2 regions of the Rhizobium sp. AP16 genome follow, and region 2 is predicted to be linked to the other one. Evidence: riboswitches for the same ligand, from Rfam matches in the RefSeq annotation. Region 2 holds a riboswitch; the other holds the start of a gene.
What was found. A riboswitch is a leader RNA that binds a small molecule or an ion and turns the genes downstream of it on or off. The one in region 2 is predicted to bind cobalamin.
Positions count from the first base shown of each region.

Region 1: another riboswitch for cobalamin. It lies ahead of metE (5-methyltetrahydropteroyltriglutamate--homocysteine S-methyltransferase); the one in region 2 lies ahead of PMI03_RS07005 (ABC transporter substrate-binding protein).

Region 1 is NZ_AJVM01000074.1:154,435-162,319, reverse strand. Features, by position in the region: gene PMI03_RS25785 (hypothetical protein) at 271-489, shown strand; gene PMI03_RS25780 (ABC transporter permease subunit) at 563-2,323, shown strand; gene PMI03_RS25775 (AAA-associated domain-containing protein) at 2,347-3,678, shown strand; gene PMI03_RS25770 (sensor histidine kinase) at 3,804-4,868, shown strand; gene PMI03_RS25765 (response regulator transcription factor) at 4,871-5,479, shown strand; gene PMI03_RS31215 (hypothetical protein) at 5,574-5,930, opposite strand; cobalamin riboswitch at 6,176-6,390, shown strand; gene metE (5-methyltetrahydropteroyltriglutamate--homocysteine S-methyltransferase) at 6,491-7,885, shown strand, end outside.
Region 2 is NZ_AJVM01000009.1:58,943-66,827, forward strand. Features, by position in the region: gene PMI03_RS06995 (ABC transporter ATP-binding protein) at 1-368, opposite strand, end outside; gene PMI03_RS07000 (iron ABC transporter permease) at 365-1,393, opposite strand; gene PMI03_RS07005 (ABC transporter substrate-binding protein) at 1,390-2,421, opposite strand; cobalamin riboswitch at 2,605-2,840, opposite strand; gene PMI03_RS07010 (bifunctional sugar phosphate isomerase/epimerase/4-hydroxyphenylpyruvate dioxygenase family protein) at 3,168-5,057, opposite strand; gene PMI03_RS07015 (shikimate dehydrogenase) at 5,063-5,881, opposite strand; gene PMI03_RS07020 (ABC transporter ATP-binding protein) at 5,882-6,601, opposite strand; gene PMI03_RS07025 (ABC transporter ATP-binding protein) at 6,605-7,348, opposite strand; gene PMI03_RS07030 (branched-chain amino acid ABC transporter permease) at 7,345-7,885, opposite strand, start outside.

The sequences.
Region 1 (7,885 bases), on a different contig from region 2:
GTGCACCAACGCCTGATTGACCGTTCATCCCCCCCATGAGATCACGGCCATGCCCCACGACGCAGCGCGCGGGGTTACCGAAACAACAGATCAAGAAGCCAATGGACAGCTACTCTAGTCGCTATCCGGTTGCGGCATCCGGCCGTGACCGGATGGTCATCGCAACAACCTGGAACGCTCCCGGCGCAATCGCCCGGGCGAGCGCCGGTCGGGCCTAGCCTGTCCGGTTCGCCGCCCGGACCCGCCGTCGGCGGACCGAGGAGGTGAACCATGAACAACATCGTTCTTTTTCGCGGACGGATGCCCGCATCCAAATTTCCGGTGATCCGGACACTCCCCGCCCATTCGGAACAGCCGCGCCCGGCCCTTGTCGCCGTCTGGCACACCAGCCCGCTGACGGGGAAGCTGGAGTGCTTCTGGACCACGCAAGACCGCGCGCCCCTCGACGAGGATGGCAGTCGTCGCACGGATAATCATCAGGTGGCGTAGCCCCCGCTGCGACCGCCATCACATCACGCGGGCATATCGCCGACACTCTCCAATTTTTCCATGAGGTCATCACATGGTCTTTCTTTCCAATGATCGCCGGGGGCACAGCGCCGTTGCCGAACTGGCACGAACCCGCATTTTGCCGAACGGCTACGATCTCGTCGCCTTCGCTTTCGTCGCGGCGCTGGCCGTGCTCGCTGTGCATGGCGCTGCCGAAATGCGGGCGCCGCTGGACGGGTTGGCAAACACCCCCATCTCGCTCGATCCCGCGCGGCTGCCGGAATATGCCCTGCGCACGACGTTGCGGATGTTCGCGGCAATCGGGGCCTCGCTCGTCTTCACCTTCGTTTTCGCAACGCTGGCCGCCAAAAGCCGGCGGGCGGAGATGATCATCATCCCTGCCCTCGATATCCTGCAATCCGTGCCGGTGCTGGGCTTTCTGACATTCACCGTCACCTTCTTCATGGGGATCTTCCCGGGAAGCCAGCTTGGCGCCGAATGTGCGTCGGTCTTCGCGATCTTCACCAGCCAGGCCTGGAACATGGCCTTTTCCTTCTATCAGTCGCTGCGAACTGTGCCGCGCGATCTCGACGAGGTGAGCCGTGGTTTCGGTCTTTCCGCCTGGCAGCGGTTCTGGCGGCTGGAAGCGCCTTTTTCGGCGCCCGGGCTGATCTGGAACACGATGATGTCGATGTCCGGCGGCTGGTTCTTCGTCGTCGCCTCCGAAGCGATCACCGTCGGCAATACCACGGTGCAGCTGCCGGGCCTCGGCTCCTGGCTGGCGGTTGCCATCGACAAGCAGGATTTTGCAGCAGTGAGCTGGGCAGTCCTCGCAATGGGCGTCGTCATCGTGCTCTACGACCAGCTGCTGTTCCGGCCGATCGTCGCCTGGGCCGACAAATTCCGCTTCGAGCAGACGGCTGGGCAGGAGAAGCCCCGCTCATGGGTCTATTCGCTGATCCAGCGCACGCGCCTGCTGAAATACCTGATGGGACCGCTTGCCTGGGCATGGGGCAGCCTGATGCTCGTCCGACTGCCGGCCATGCCCCGAAAGGCGCCGGTCGTCAGGCACAACAATGCCGTGGCTACACGAATGCTCGATTACGCGTGGTTCGTTCTGATCGCAGGTATCGGCATCTGGGGCATCTGGACTGCGTTTGCCTTCGTGAGCCAGACGCTCACATGGAGCGACGCGTGGGAAGCCTTCAGCGGCGGTCTCGTCACGCTGCTGCGCGTACTTGTGCTGATTGCGGTGGCGTCCGTGATCTGGGTGCCGATCGGCGTCTGGATCGGCCTCAGGCCGGCCGTTGCCGAGCGTGTTCAGCCGGTGGCGCAGTTCCTCGCGGCCTTTCCCGCCAATGTGCTGTTTCCCTTCGCGGTCATAGCAATCGTCGCGACCGGAGCGAGCCCGAACATCTGGCTCTCGCCGCTGATGGTGCTCGGCACGCAATGGTACATCCTCTTCAACGTCATCGCCGGCGCCAGTGCCTTTCCGACGGATCTAAAGGAAGCTTGCTCGGTCTACCAGCTGCGGTCCTGGACCTGGTGGCGGCGCGCCATTCTGCCGGGGATCTTTCCCTACTACGTCACCGGCGCGCTGACGGCATCGGGCGGCTCGTGGAATGCCAGCATCGTCGCCGAGGTGGTGAGCTGGGGCCACACCAAGCTCGAGGCCTTCGGCCTCGGCTCCTACATCGCCAAGGCCACGGAGGCCGGCGACTACCAGCGCGTCATCCTCGGCATCGCGGTCATGTCGCTCTTCGTCACGCTTTTGAACAGAACCCTCTGGCGACCGCTCTACGTCTTCGCCGAACGCCGCCTGCGTCTCAACTAACCATTCCAGTCGGAGTAACAATCATGGAAAACACCATACTCACGAAAAAGGCAGGAATTGCCGAAGCCGCCCCGCTGGTATCGGCCAAGCAGGTCTGCCAAATCTACGACAAGGGCGCATCCGGCTCGCTGGTCGTGCTGGACAATGTCGATCTGGAGCTTCGCTCCGCCGAGATCGTCGGACTGCTTGGGCGGTCCGGTTCCGGTAAGTCGACGCTGCTGCGGGCGATCGCCGGCCTGATCCGGCCGAGCAAGGGCGAAGTCACCTTCGAAGGCAAGCCCGTGACCGGTCCCAACTCGGGCGTCTCCGTTGTTTTTCAGAGTTTCGCGCTCTTCCCCTGGCTTTCGGTCCTGCAGAATGTCGAACTTGGCCTTGAAGCCCAGGGCGTAGCACCGGCCGAGCGGCGCAAGCGGGCACTTGCCGCCATCGACCTCATCGGCCTAGACGGTTTCGAAAGCGCCTATCCGAAGGAACTCTCAGGCGGCATGCGCCAGCGTGTCGGCCTTGCGCGCGCCCTCGTCGTGCGCCCGAAGGTGCTGCTGATGGACGAGCCCTTCTCGGCGCTCGACGTGCTGACGGCCGAGACACTGCGCACCGATCTGCTCGATCTGTGGTGCGAAGGCCGGATGCCGATCGAATCCATCCTGATGGTGACGCACAATATCGAAGAGGCCGTGCTGATGTGCGACCGCATCCTGATCTTCGGGTCGAACCCCGGTCGCGTCATCGCCGAAATTCGCGTCGACCTACCGCAGCCGCGCAACCGTCTCGATCCCACCTTCCGGATGCTGGTCGAAGATATCTATGCAAGGATGACCGCGAAAACCGGCACGACGGCGCGCGATGGGCTTTTCCCAGGAACGGGAATAGCCATGGCCCTGCCGCGGGTATCGACCAACCTGCTGTCCGGCCTGATCGAGACGGTCGCGGCCGAACCTTATCGGGGACAGGCGGACTTGCCACCGCTTGCCACGCATCTCCATCTCGACATCGACGATCTTTTCCCCGTCGCCGAGACACTACAACTGCTACGCTTTGCCGATCTGGAAGGTGGCGACATTCGACTGACGGCACCGGGCCTGCGCTTCTTCGACAGCGATGTCGACGAACGCAAGCGCCTGTTCGAGCAGCATCTCGCCACCTATGTGCCGCTTGCCGCCCATATCCGCCGTGTTCTCGACGAGCGGCCGACGCACCGCGCGCCGGCCCGGCGTTTTCGCGACGAGCTCGAGGACTACATGTCGGAGGACTATGCCGATACCACGCTGAAAGCCGTGACAAACTGGGCTCGTTACGCCGAATATTTTGCTTATGACGAGAATGCCGACCTGTTCACACTCGAAAACCCAAGTTGAGGGCGACACTCGATCATGGCCGACCATTGGCACTCCGCAATGGTCGGCATTGCTCATGGCTTTCCGATCGTGCACCCTGCCGTCGCACGTGCGGCGGCGGATTCGTGTGAGAAGGGTAAGGCAACATGAGGCGCGAGGTCCTGCGATATCTGGTCGAGGCGCCCTTGATGTGGCTGGGCATTACGCTGCTCGCCGCCCTGATCTTTGTTGCCGACACGGTGACCAATCTGGAGATCGCCTTTGCGGTGCTCTATGTCTCGGTGATCCTCATCTCCGTGCGATCCGGCCGGCCTGGAGCCGTCATGGTCGTGGGGATCGTCTGTGCCGTCCTCACCATAGTCAGCTATTGTCTGACACGACATGGCGATTCCCAATCCGGCACGGTGAACGGGGCCATAAGCCTGCTCGCGATCGCCGCGACCACCTATCTGGCGATCAGGATCGAGGCGACCGAGGCAAGAGCCAGACAGGCGCAATCCGAACTCGCACGCATGTCGCGCATCATGACGATGGGCGAACTCAGCACCTCCATCGCCCATGAGGTCAGCCAGCCGATCACCGCGATCGTGGCCAATGGCAATGCGGCGCTCCGCTGGCTGTCGGCAACGCCTCCCGACCAGGAGGAGGCCCGGCGCGCGCTCGACAGGATCGTCAAGGATGCCGGTCGCGCCGGCGAGGTGATCGGCCGTGTCCGCAGCCTCGTTGCGCGAACATCTCCATCGCGCGACAGCATCGACATGGCCGAGACGATCTCGGAAGCGCTGGCGCTCGTCCGTAGCGATATCCGCGAAAACCATATCCTGCTGCGCACCGAACTTGCCAATGATCTACCATCCGTGACGGGCGACCGGGTTCAGCTGCAGCAGGTGATCCTGAACTTCGTCATCAATGCCATCGAAGCGATGGCGGGCGTCGATGCGGAGAAACGCGAACTGCTGGTCAGCGCCGCAGCTGACGACAGGAAGATAACCATCAGCGTGCGCGACACCGGCATGGGCGTGCCGCCAGCCGCTTCCGACAGGATGTTCGAAGCCTTCTTCACGACCAAGACGACAGGAATGGGGATGGGGCTGGCGATCAGCCGGTCGATCGTCGAGGCGCATGGCGGTGCGGTCTATACGGCGCCCAACTTCCCGCATGGCGCGGTGTTCGGCTTCATCCTGCCGTCGGATACCGGAGCAAGAGGATGATCATGCCGGAGCAGAAACCGACCATTTATGTCATCGACGACGATCCCTCCGTCCGGGATGGGCTGGACAGCCTCCTGCGCTCAGTCGGCTATGACGTCAGCAGCTTCGCATCGCCACGGGATTTCCTGAAGCATCGACGATCCGACGGTCCGTCCTGCCTTGTCCTTGACGTCAGGATGCCGGATGCAAGCGGCCTTGATTTCCAGGACGAGCTGGCAAGAACCGGCAATCCCCTGCCCATCATATTCCTGACCGGCCACGGCGATGTGCCGATGTCCGTGAGGGCGATGAAGGCCGGGGCGGTGGAGTTTCTGCTCAAGCCCTTTCGGGAACAGGATCTTCTCGACGCCATTCGGCAAGCTTTGGAAAAGGATCGCACCCGGCTTCGCCAGGACGCTGCTACGACCGATTTGCGGGAGCGATTTGCGACGCTGACGGCGCGCGAGCGTGAAGTGATGGCGCTTGTCGCCCGCGGACGCCTCAACAAGCAGATCGCCGCCGAACTCGGCCTCAGCGAAATCACCGTGAAGGTCCATCGCGGCCAGGCGATGCGCAAGATGCAGGCGGGATCCGTCGCCGATCTCATCAGAATGGCCGACGCGCTCGGATAGTCGGAATGTCTGTCCAAGGCACGATCAAAACCGTGCCTTGGCATTATGCTTTGGCCCGCCGCCTACATTGGTCGCGGCGGATGATACCGGAGCCTCAATTGAGGGCCGGGCAGCCGCGTCGATTGGCAAAGACCATGCGGTCGGGACCGCCATCATTCCAGCCACGGACAACAATGCGTCGCCCATTGTTTTCGACCGAATCAATGCGGCGGAAACCTTCCTGGCGGGCGGCATCCATAAGGTCGCGCCGGCTGCAACCACCACGGTCACCACGGTCACGATCTCTGCGCGGGCCATCCCAGTCCTGATCCTGGCGGCGGTCCCATCTTGGCGGCTGCCTGTATCCATCATCGTCGCCGTAATACTGCGCCATGGCGACAGATGGCATCAACTGCGTTGCGGCCAAGCCGGCCAACGCGATGAAAGAAACTCGTGCAAAACGTCTAAACATCCTTCGCTCCTCACTCTGATATCGATGGCATGGATGGGTGATATTGCACTCTACATGAACGCTATCCGAACAAACCGTTCATACAGTCCCAACGCGATCGTCTCCAAAAGCATCGCCCCATAATGCTGCATTTCCCCAGATATGAAAACTAGGGTTGCGTGCCGTGAAGGCAAGCGTCCGCCAGAAGCGTCGCAGGATCATATAAAGATATCTTTATATCTCTTGACGACAGCAACACATTCCGACATCCTGCGTGCCATCGTGGTTCTGCGGATCGTCTGATCCGGAGCTAAGAGGGAATTCGGTCAAGACATCTGCAATGTCCATGCCGGAGCTGCCCCCGCAACTGTAGGCGGTGAGCCGCCATCCGATCAAAGTCACTGAGGAAGACGCCTCGGGAAGACAGGATGGTGGTGACGACCCGCAAGCCAGGAGACCTGCCGCGATAGATAACGTCCACGGGCGGGGTGTCCCGGTGTGCCGCTTTGCGATCGGCACCCCTGTGCCTTTCGTCGATGCGTCATTCCAATGCCTTGCCCACAACCCTCGGGGTAAGGAAAATGACCATACTGACTGCGAATCTCGGCTTTCCACGCATCGGACGACACCGCGAATTGAAATTCGCTCTGGAATCCTGCTGGTCCAGGCAATCGGACCGCGCCGCTCTTTTCGATGTCGCCAAGACACTTCGCGCCGACAATTGGCGGCTACAGAAGGAGAAGGGGATCGCCGTAATTCCCTCCAACGACTTCTCGCTTTACGATCATGTCCTCGATACCGCCGTCATGGTCGGCGCCATCCCGGCGCTCTACGGCTGGAGGGGAGGCCCGGTCGATCTCGACACCTACTTCGCCATGGCACGCGGATCGACGGGCGGCGGCCATGGCGATTGCGGCCATGTCCACCATCATCAAGGCGCGCCGGCGCTCGAGATGACCAAATGGTTCGACACCAACTATCACTACATGGTTCCGGAAATTGGGCCGGACCAGGCTTTCGAGCTGACGGCCAACAGGCCGCTGGAAATGTTCCGGGAAGCAAGGGCGCTGGGAATCCATACGCGCCCGGTCTTGCTGGGGCCGATCACCTTGTTGAAGCTCGCCAAGAGCAAGGAGGAGGATTTCGAGCCGATCCGGCTTCTGGACCGGCTGCTTCCCGTCTATGCGAGGATACTCGCCGAACTGAGCGCGGCCGGCGCGGACTGGGTCCAGATCGACGAGCCAGCGCTCGTGCTTGATCTGACCGACGAAGACAGGAGCGCTTTCGCACACGCCTATGAGGCTTTCCACAAACTGGTGCCCAACCTCAAGATCATGGTCGCCACCTATTTCGGAGCGATCGGCGATAACCTGCCCATCGTACTCGCCAGTCCCATGGCGGGGCTGCATATCGATCTCGTCCGAGCGCCGGAACAATTGAGCGAAGTCCTGGCGAAGCTTCCGCCAAATCGCGTTCTGTCACTCGGCGTCATCGACGGCCGCAACATCTGGCGGGGCGATCTTGTGAAAGCCCTGGATCATCTGGAGCCGGTCGTTGCCGCGATTGGAGCCGACCGGGTACAAATCGCGCCTTCCTGCTCACTTCTCCATGTGCCGATCGATCTTGAGCTCGAGACGGCGCTCGATGCCGATCTTGGACGCTGGCTGGCTTTCGCGACACAGAAGCTCGACGAGGTCGTAGCTCTTGGGCGCGGTCTGTCCGACGGACGAAACGCCATCGGCGACGCCCTTGCGGCTTCTGCCACTGCCGCGGCATCGCGGGCATCCTCGCCGAAGGTTCACGATCCCGTGGTCGATGGTCGTATCAAGGGCCTCGACGCTTCCATAAAGCGCAGACAAAACGCGTTCCTTCGTCGCAAGGCTATCCAGGAAAAACGGCTCAAACTGCCCCTGTTCCCAACCACGACGATCGGGTCGTTCCCGCAGACGGCCGAGGTGCGCAAGGCCCGAGCCGCG
Region 2 (7,885 bases):
AGGGCAGCTTCGACGATCGCGTCATCCGTCGCCGACCAAGGCGACAACGCTCCGAGATAGGGCGTGCGGCCGAGTTCTACGGCCTGTCTGGCGGTAATCCGCTCCCCGGTGTCTGCCTGTTGCTCCACCAAGGCCAGACGCCGAGAAAGCTCGCGCCGGCCGAGAGAGCGGATTGGCGTGCCGTCCACAAAAATCTCGCCGGTCTTCGGCTTGCGGATGCCGGACAGCATCAGCATCAGGCTGGTCTTGCCCGATCCATTCGGCCCGATGATGCCGAGAAACTCGCCTGTGCGAACATCAAGCGATATGTCCCGCACGATGGCTTGCCCACCGGCATTCCACGAAACATTCCTTGCCGACAGGGTCATGCGCGCGCCCTCTTCTGGCTCAAAATCAAGGCGAAGGCGGGCGCGCCGACAAGAGCGGTGATCACTCCGATCGGCAGGACCTGGCCATGGATCAGCGTGCGCGACAGGATATCAGCCGCGATCATGAAAATGGCGCCGATCAGAGCAGCTGCCGGCAGAAGCACGCCATGACGGACGCCGACCAACATCCGCGCCGCGTGCGGTATGACCAGCCCGACAAAGCCGATGGAGCCGACGATGGACACCATGACAGCGGTCATCATCGCGGATGTGCCCACGAGCACCAGATAGGTACGGCGCACCGAAATACCGAGCGAAGCTGCCGATTCTGCCCCAAAGGTAAACGCGTCGAGCGACCGGGCATGCCAGAGGCAAACGACAAGCCCCAATAGCGCAGCCGGGATTGCCAGCCAGGCGTCGGGCCAACGCACACCGGAGAGATTGCCGAGCAGCCAGAACATGATGCCGCGCGCCTGTTCGGCCGTCGCCGCCTTGGTGACAATGAAGGAGGTGAGCGCGTTGAAGAGTTGCGAGCCCACGACCCCTGCCAGGATGATCGCGGCCGTTCCGCGCCCCGCCCTGACAGCCAGCAATGCGACGAGAGCGAAGGCGACGAGCGCACCGAGGAAAGCCCCCATCGGCATCGTCAGGAAACCCGCGCCCAGACCGAGGATCGCGACACCGACGGCGCCGGTAGAGGCGCCGGCGGAAATGCCGAGGATGTAAGGATCGGCCAGCGGATTGCGCAGCAGCGATTGCAGCACGACACCGGACAGGGCAAGCGCCGTGCCGCAACAGGCGGCCACCACCGCGCGGCTCAGCCGATAGCTCCAGACGATACCCTCATCGATCGGCTCGAGCGGATAGCCAGCACCCCAAAGCCGATTGGCCACGGTCTTGGCGACGGTCTCAAGCGGGATCGAGGTCTCGCCGATCGCCGCACCCAGCCAGAGCGCGGCAACAAGAATGGCGAGCGCCAAGGCGACGGCACCCGTTCGTCCGATCGATGAAAGGGCGCGGTTCACTGCGTCAGGCCGGCCGCGGCGATAGCATCAGCAAGTGCCTCGATGCCTTCGATCGTACGGATGGTCGGGTTCATCGCCTGCGCATCCATCTCGAAGACATGGCCACTTTTGACGGCGGGCATCAGGCTCGCGACAGGGTCCTTTTCCAGGAATTTGCGCTTGGCCTCCGCGCTATCCAGCGGATAGCGACGGCGTTCCATCGCAGCCGCCACGATCATGCTTGGATTGGCCTTGGCAATCGTCTCCCAGCCGACCGTCGGCCACTCATCATCGGTCTCGATGATATTCTTGATGCCGAGCGCCGACATGATGTAGCCCGGCGCGCCATTGCGGCCCGCCACGTAGGGATCGGCATCCTTGGCGCTGGAGAACCAGAAGACGGCAGAAAGCTTGCCCTGTGCGGAAGAAACCTTGGCGCGGGCTGCCGCTTCGCGCTGCTTGAGATCGGCGACCACTTCCTCGCCTTTGTCCTGCACATTGTAGATCTTCGCGAGATCGCGGATCTCCTGATAGACGAGATCCATAGTGAAGACCTGATGGCGGACGCCATCGCTGGAGCCGGAGTTCTCCTTGCCGACGCAATCGGACGGCGATGTATAGACCGGGATGCCTAGCTCCTCGAACTGTTCCGGCTTGGCGACCACGCCTTCCGGTCCCACCTGCCACTGGAACTGAACGGTGACGATATCCGGCTTCTTTCCGACGACGCTTTCGAAGCTCGGATCGTTGTCGGCAAGGCGCTCGATCTTGGCGTTGACGTCCTCATAGCCCTTGAGAACCGGTCCAACCCAGAGTGCGGTGCCGACCACCTTGTCGGCAACACCGAGGCTGTAGAGGATTTCCGTTGTGCTCTGGCCGATAGAGACCGTGCGCGACGGCGCCTTCTGGATGGTGATCTGCCGGCCGCAGTTCTGGAGCGTAAGAGGGTAGCTGGTTTCCGCAGCTCCCGCCTGCCCCGGCAAGCCGGCGACGATCAACGACATCGCGAATAGGCCGGCGCGCAATGGCCGCTTGAAAATGGTCTTCATCATAATTCCCCGAAGTGATGTGAACGCCGCCCGAAAAGGGCGGTGGTGAAAGTCAGAATGCCCAACAGGCATTCCGAGCGGTCGAATGATCGTCAAAATTCGGGGAAGGCAGCGCATCAAGGCGCTGCGAAGCGTGAAGGATGGTCATGTCCTGCTCCTGTTTCGGGCATCCCCGCCCGTGACAATGGATAGATCTTCGACGGCAGGTCTCCTGGCTCACGGATATCAGTCGTCCATCTGCCTTCCCGCGCCTGATCGGCGTAGTGGCATGGCGCCTTTCGGCACCACGAGGATGGACGGCAATCCGCTTACAGTTGCGGGGGCAGCCACGGTCTTGGTCCCTTTTGGGTCGTCCTCACCGTGTTCCCTATTAATCCCCTCGGAGTCATCGTCGGGGAACCGTCGCTTCCAGTTATGCCAAGCACGACGGTTGCGTCAAGCCGCGAAGTCGCCCACTTGAAAATACCCCTCGCGGCCAAGCCTCCGACCATCATCGATCTGGATATCATGATAAATTCCCATAGTTACGTAATAACATTACGTTTGCTACCAAACTTTCTGAGAGCTGTCCAGTTTGCACGATCCGTTTTATGAAATGCTGTGGAATAGTCGCCGAGACTGGCGTGACTAAGCAATGCGATAGGTGACGGCTGCCTGCCGGTTTGGCGCAGATATGATGATCGGGCTACAGATATCTCGGGCTTGATTTCATACGAAATCCGGACTGAGGCACCGTGATACCAAGTTCACTCCCTTGGAAGGCCCTCCGGCCGGAGATGCTTCTTGAGCGCGGCGATGCGGAAGATGGCGTTCGGAGCGCCATATCCCCGATAGTCATTGCGCTGAACGATCTCGAAGAAGAAGCCCTCACCGAAGGTGCCGCTATAGAGCTGAAAGAATTCGCCATGCTCGTCACGGTCATAGAGAATATTCTCCACTTTCAGCCGCTCAGTCAGCTCAGGATCGAGACCAAAGCGGGCTTCGACGTCACCGTAATAGTTCGGCGAGATCGGCAGAGGCTGAAAACCATTCTTCCGCAGCGCTTCGGCCGTCTTGAAGATGTCGGCGGTCTGGAAAGCGAGGTGCTGTACGCCAGAGCCGAATTTTTCTGCGATGAAGTGACCGGCCAGCGTGCGGCGGTTCTCTGCCCCGTTCAAAGTAATCCGCAGCGTGCCGGCGTCATTCTCCACCACCTGGCTGCGCACCACGCCGGCCGGATCGATGATGTCGACCATCGGCGTCTTGTGGGTCTCGAAGATCGAACTGTAGAAGAGAAGCCAGGTCAGCATCTCGTCATAGGCAACCGTCTGGGCGATATGGTCGACATGCAGGAGGTGGGCCGGAGCGACCTCCACGTCGTCCTCGACGGTCAGAAAATCGATTTCGGCGAAATGGCCGAGATCGCCCTTGTCGTCGATGAGATAGATCAATCCGCCGCCCACGCCGCGGATCGCCGGCATCTCCACTTCGCCCGGGGCAACCGGCTGGCCGAAGGGCTCGGCGCCGAGAGCGACCGCCCGAGCAAGCGCGGCCTGGGCATCGTCTACGATGAGCGCCATCGCATAGGCCGAAGTGCCATGTACGGCGAAGGAAGAATTGGCAAATCCGGCGCTGTCGGTATTGACGAGAATACGGATATCGCCCTGCTGAAAGAGGCTCACCGTCTTCGTCCTATGCACCGCCACCTTGCGGAAGCCGAGCGTGCGCAGGAGACCGATGAGATCGCCCGCATCTTCCTCGTCGGCGGAAAATTCCACGAAACCCACACCTTTGACAGAAGCCCGGTCAGGCATGGCCGCGACACTCAGGCCGCGGGCATTGGGATTGCGGCGTACCTGGTCGCCAAGATAGATCAGCGAGCGATATCCGTCAGCCGCGATCGAGCGCGACGAGCCGCCGCGGAACTGGTCGTTGAAGATCTCCAGTGAGAAATAGCCGTCATAGCCGGTCTCGGCAACAGCGATCGCGAAGGCCGTCACCGGCAGATCGCCCTCGCCGGGCATGTTGCGGAAGTGCCGGCTCCAATAGAGCAGGTCCATGTCGATGAGCGGCGCATCCGCCAGCTGGACGATGAAGATCTTGTCCTTCGGAATGGAGCGGATCGAGTTGATGTCGATCTTCCTCGACAGCGTGTGAAAACTGTCGAGGATCAGGCCGATATTGGGATGGTCGGCGCGGCGCACGATTTCCCAGGCGTCACGATGGTCGTTGATGTGCCGCCCCCAGGCCAGCGCCTCGTAGCCGACCTTCAGGCCGCGTTTCGCGGCGCGCTCGCCGAGTTCATGGAAATCGGCCGCCGCCCGATCGATACCCCCGAGCGAAGCCGGCGAGACATTGGAACAGACCAGCACGAGATCGGTGCCGAGTTCCTGCATAATATCGAACTTGCGTTCTGCCCGGTCGAAGGTCCGCGACCGCAGCGGCTCCTGCATGCCCTCGAAATCGCGGAAGGGCTGAAAGAGCGTGATCTCCAGCCCGTGGTCGCGCACCATCCGCCCGACATCCGCCGGACTGCCGTCGAAGGCCAGGAAATCGTTCTCGAAGATTTCCACTCCGTTGAATCCCGCCCGCGCAATCGCCTCAAGCTTTTCCGGCAGTTCGCCGCTGATCGATACAGTCGCAATCGACGTCTTCATTGTGGTCAAACCTCCGTGTCGGGGTTGAGTCCCCAGAATGATATCTGCGCTTCGAGCTGCGCGAGCGTCATTTGCGCACCGGGCTGTATGCGGATGCCGCGCGCCTCGGCCGCCCGCAGCCAGTCGGTTACCTCAGGCTTGGTCACCGCTTCCGCGACCATCTGCAAATCGGGAAGAGAATCGAGCGGGAAAGGATGAGGATCGGCGACCGACATGCCGGTCGGCGACGCGTTAATGGCGATATCCACCTTCAGATCGTCCGGAAGATGATCGAACACGGCAATCGCCGGATGATCTGTCCGTATCCGGTCGACGATGGCTAGGCTCTTGGCCGGATCCCTCTCGATAACGACGATGGCGGCCGCACCGGCTTCCGCCAGCGCATGGTTGATCGCTGAACCCGCGCCGCCGGCACCGACCACCAACACGGCTTTGCCGCTGACGGCCATGCCATTCTGCTCTAGGGCACCGATCATGGCCACCCCATCAAGCATGTCCCCGCTCAAGCTCCCATCGCCATTGCGCCGGATGGTATTGACCGCCCCGGCTTTTCGGGCTCGCGGGGTCAGCTCATCCACAGCGGAAAACGCGACCAGCTTATGCGGCATGGTGACGGACAATCCGGCGCAATTGCCGGCGCCGCGCAGGCTCTCGATAAAGGCACGTACACGCTCCGGCTCGATATCGACCGGCACCATGACCGCATCGACATGATGCGCGGCAAACCATTCGTTCATCGGAACCGGCGACTTCACCTGCCGCACCGGATGTCCGATCAGAGGAACGAAGCGGGTGTTGCCCGCTATCGAGGGAACCGCGGACATTCAGGCCTCCTCGAGATGGGCACCAAGGAAAAGCTGCCCCACACGCGGGTCGGAGAGCAGCTTGTCGGCCTTGTCATGCATTCTCGTTCGCCCCTGCTCCAGCACGAGACCATAGTCCGACATGGCAAGTGCCGCCTTGGCGTTCTGCTCGACCATCAGGATGGTGACGCCCTGGTCGCGCAGTCTGATCAGCGTCCTGAAGGTCTCGCTCACCATCTGCGGCGACAGCCCGATCGAGGGCTCGTCGATAAGGATGAGCTTCGGATCGAGCAACAGGGCGCGAGCGATCTCCAGCTGCTTCTGCTGGCCGCCCGACAGGGTGATCGCCTGATCCTTCTGCTTTTCCTTCAGGATCGGGAACTGCTCCATCACCTCTTCGATGCGGCGGTTGATCTTCGCTTGGTCGGACGATGAAATCCCTCCGATTTCGAGGTTGTGGCGCACCGACAGCATCGGAAACAGGTTACGCCCCTGAGGGACATAGGTCACGCCCCGTTGCAGCATCGTGGCTGGCAGGCTGCCGGTGACATCGCCGCCATCCAGCATCACCTTGCCGGAGCGGATCTTCAGCAGACCGAAAATCGCCTTGAACACCGTTGATTTGCCGGCCCCGTTCGGGCCGATCACCGTCGTGATGGTCCCTTTCTCGATCTTGAACGATGTACCGTTCAGGATCGTCATTTTGCCGTAACCGCCATAGACATCCTTCAATTCCAGCATGGTTCAACCTCCGAGATACGCTTCGATGACCGCTGGGTCATTGCGGACGGTTTCGGGATCGCCCTCGGCAATAATCTTGCCGTTGGCCAGAACGATGATGCGGGTGCAGAGCGACATGACGAATTCCATGTTGTGCTCAATCACCACGAAGGTGGCGCCCCGCTCCCGGTTGAAGGCCTTGAGGCGCTCTTTGAGATCGGCCAGCATGGTGAGGTTCACGCCACCGGCTGGCTCGTCCAGCATGACGAGCTTCGGTCCGGCCATGAAGGCCATCGCGGCATCGAGCAGCTTCTGTTGCCCATAGGAGAGTGAACCCGCCTTTTCATGCGTCTGGTGTCCGAGCCGGAAGAACTCGATCATCTTCTTCGCTTCCTCGGTGAGGCCGGCATCTGGCTTGCCGATAAGGCGCGAGAACATGGTTCCGTGATGCTCCTGTCCCGCCAGGATGATGTTGTCGAGCACCGTCATGTCGGGGAAGACCTGCAGCATCTGGAAGGTGCGCCCGACGCCGAGCTTGTTGAGATCGCACGGGCGCTTGCCCGCAACGTTCTTGCCATCGACCAGCACTTCGCCCTTCGTGGCCAGCAACTGGCCGAGAATGCAGTTGAAGAGTGTCGACTTACCGCTGCCGTTGGGACCGATAAGGCCGAGGATTTCACCTTGGTGAACGTCGAAGGAGACGTCTTCGACCGCTTTGACGCCGCCGAAATGTTTGCTGACGCCTCGGACAGAGAGAACAGGGTTCATCGTGCTGCCTCCCAGGTGGTCTTGTCGGGCTGTTGGCGAAGCTTCCACCGGGTTTTCATCCGTTCGACGAAACCGAACAAGCCGGACGGGCAGAAGATCATCAGCGCGATCACGAGGATCGCGTAAAGCATGAGATAATAGCCTTCGGTGAAGCGGAAGAACTCCGGCGCCAGGATGATCAGCAAGGCACCGAGGATGGGGCCGAAGAAGAAACCGGCACCGCCGACGATGACCATCAGAAGCACGCGCAGCGAAATCGCCAGGCCGAAGGATTGGGGATCGATATATTGTGTCAGTTGGGCCAGAAGCGCGCCGGCAAGACCGCCGAACGCGGAACCGATGGCAAAGGCCAGAAGGGTGATCCTGCGGATGTCCACGCCGAGACTGTTGGCGCGCACCGGATTTTCGCGCAGCGCCTTGAAAGCCCTGCCCCACGGCGAACGGATGATCCCGTAAAGGGCGAACGCGGTCAGAATGAACAGCGCCAGCACGAAGAAATAGAACGGGATCGGACGCTGTGTCGCAAACCCGAAAACG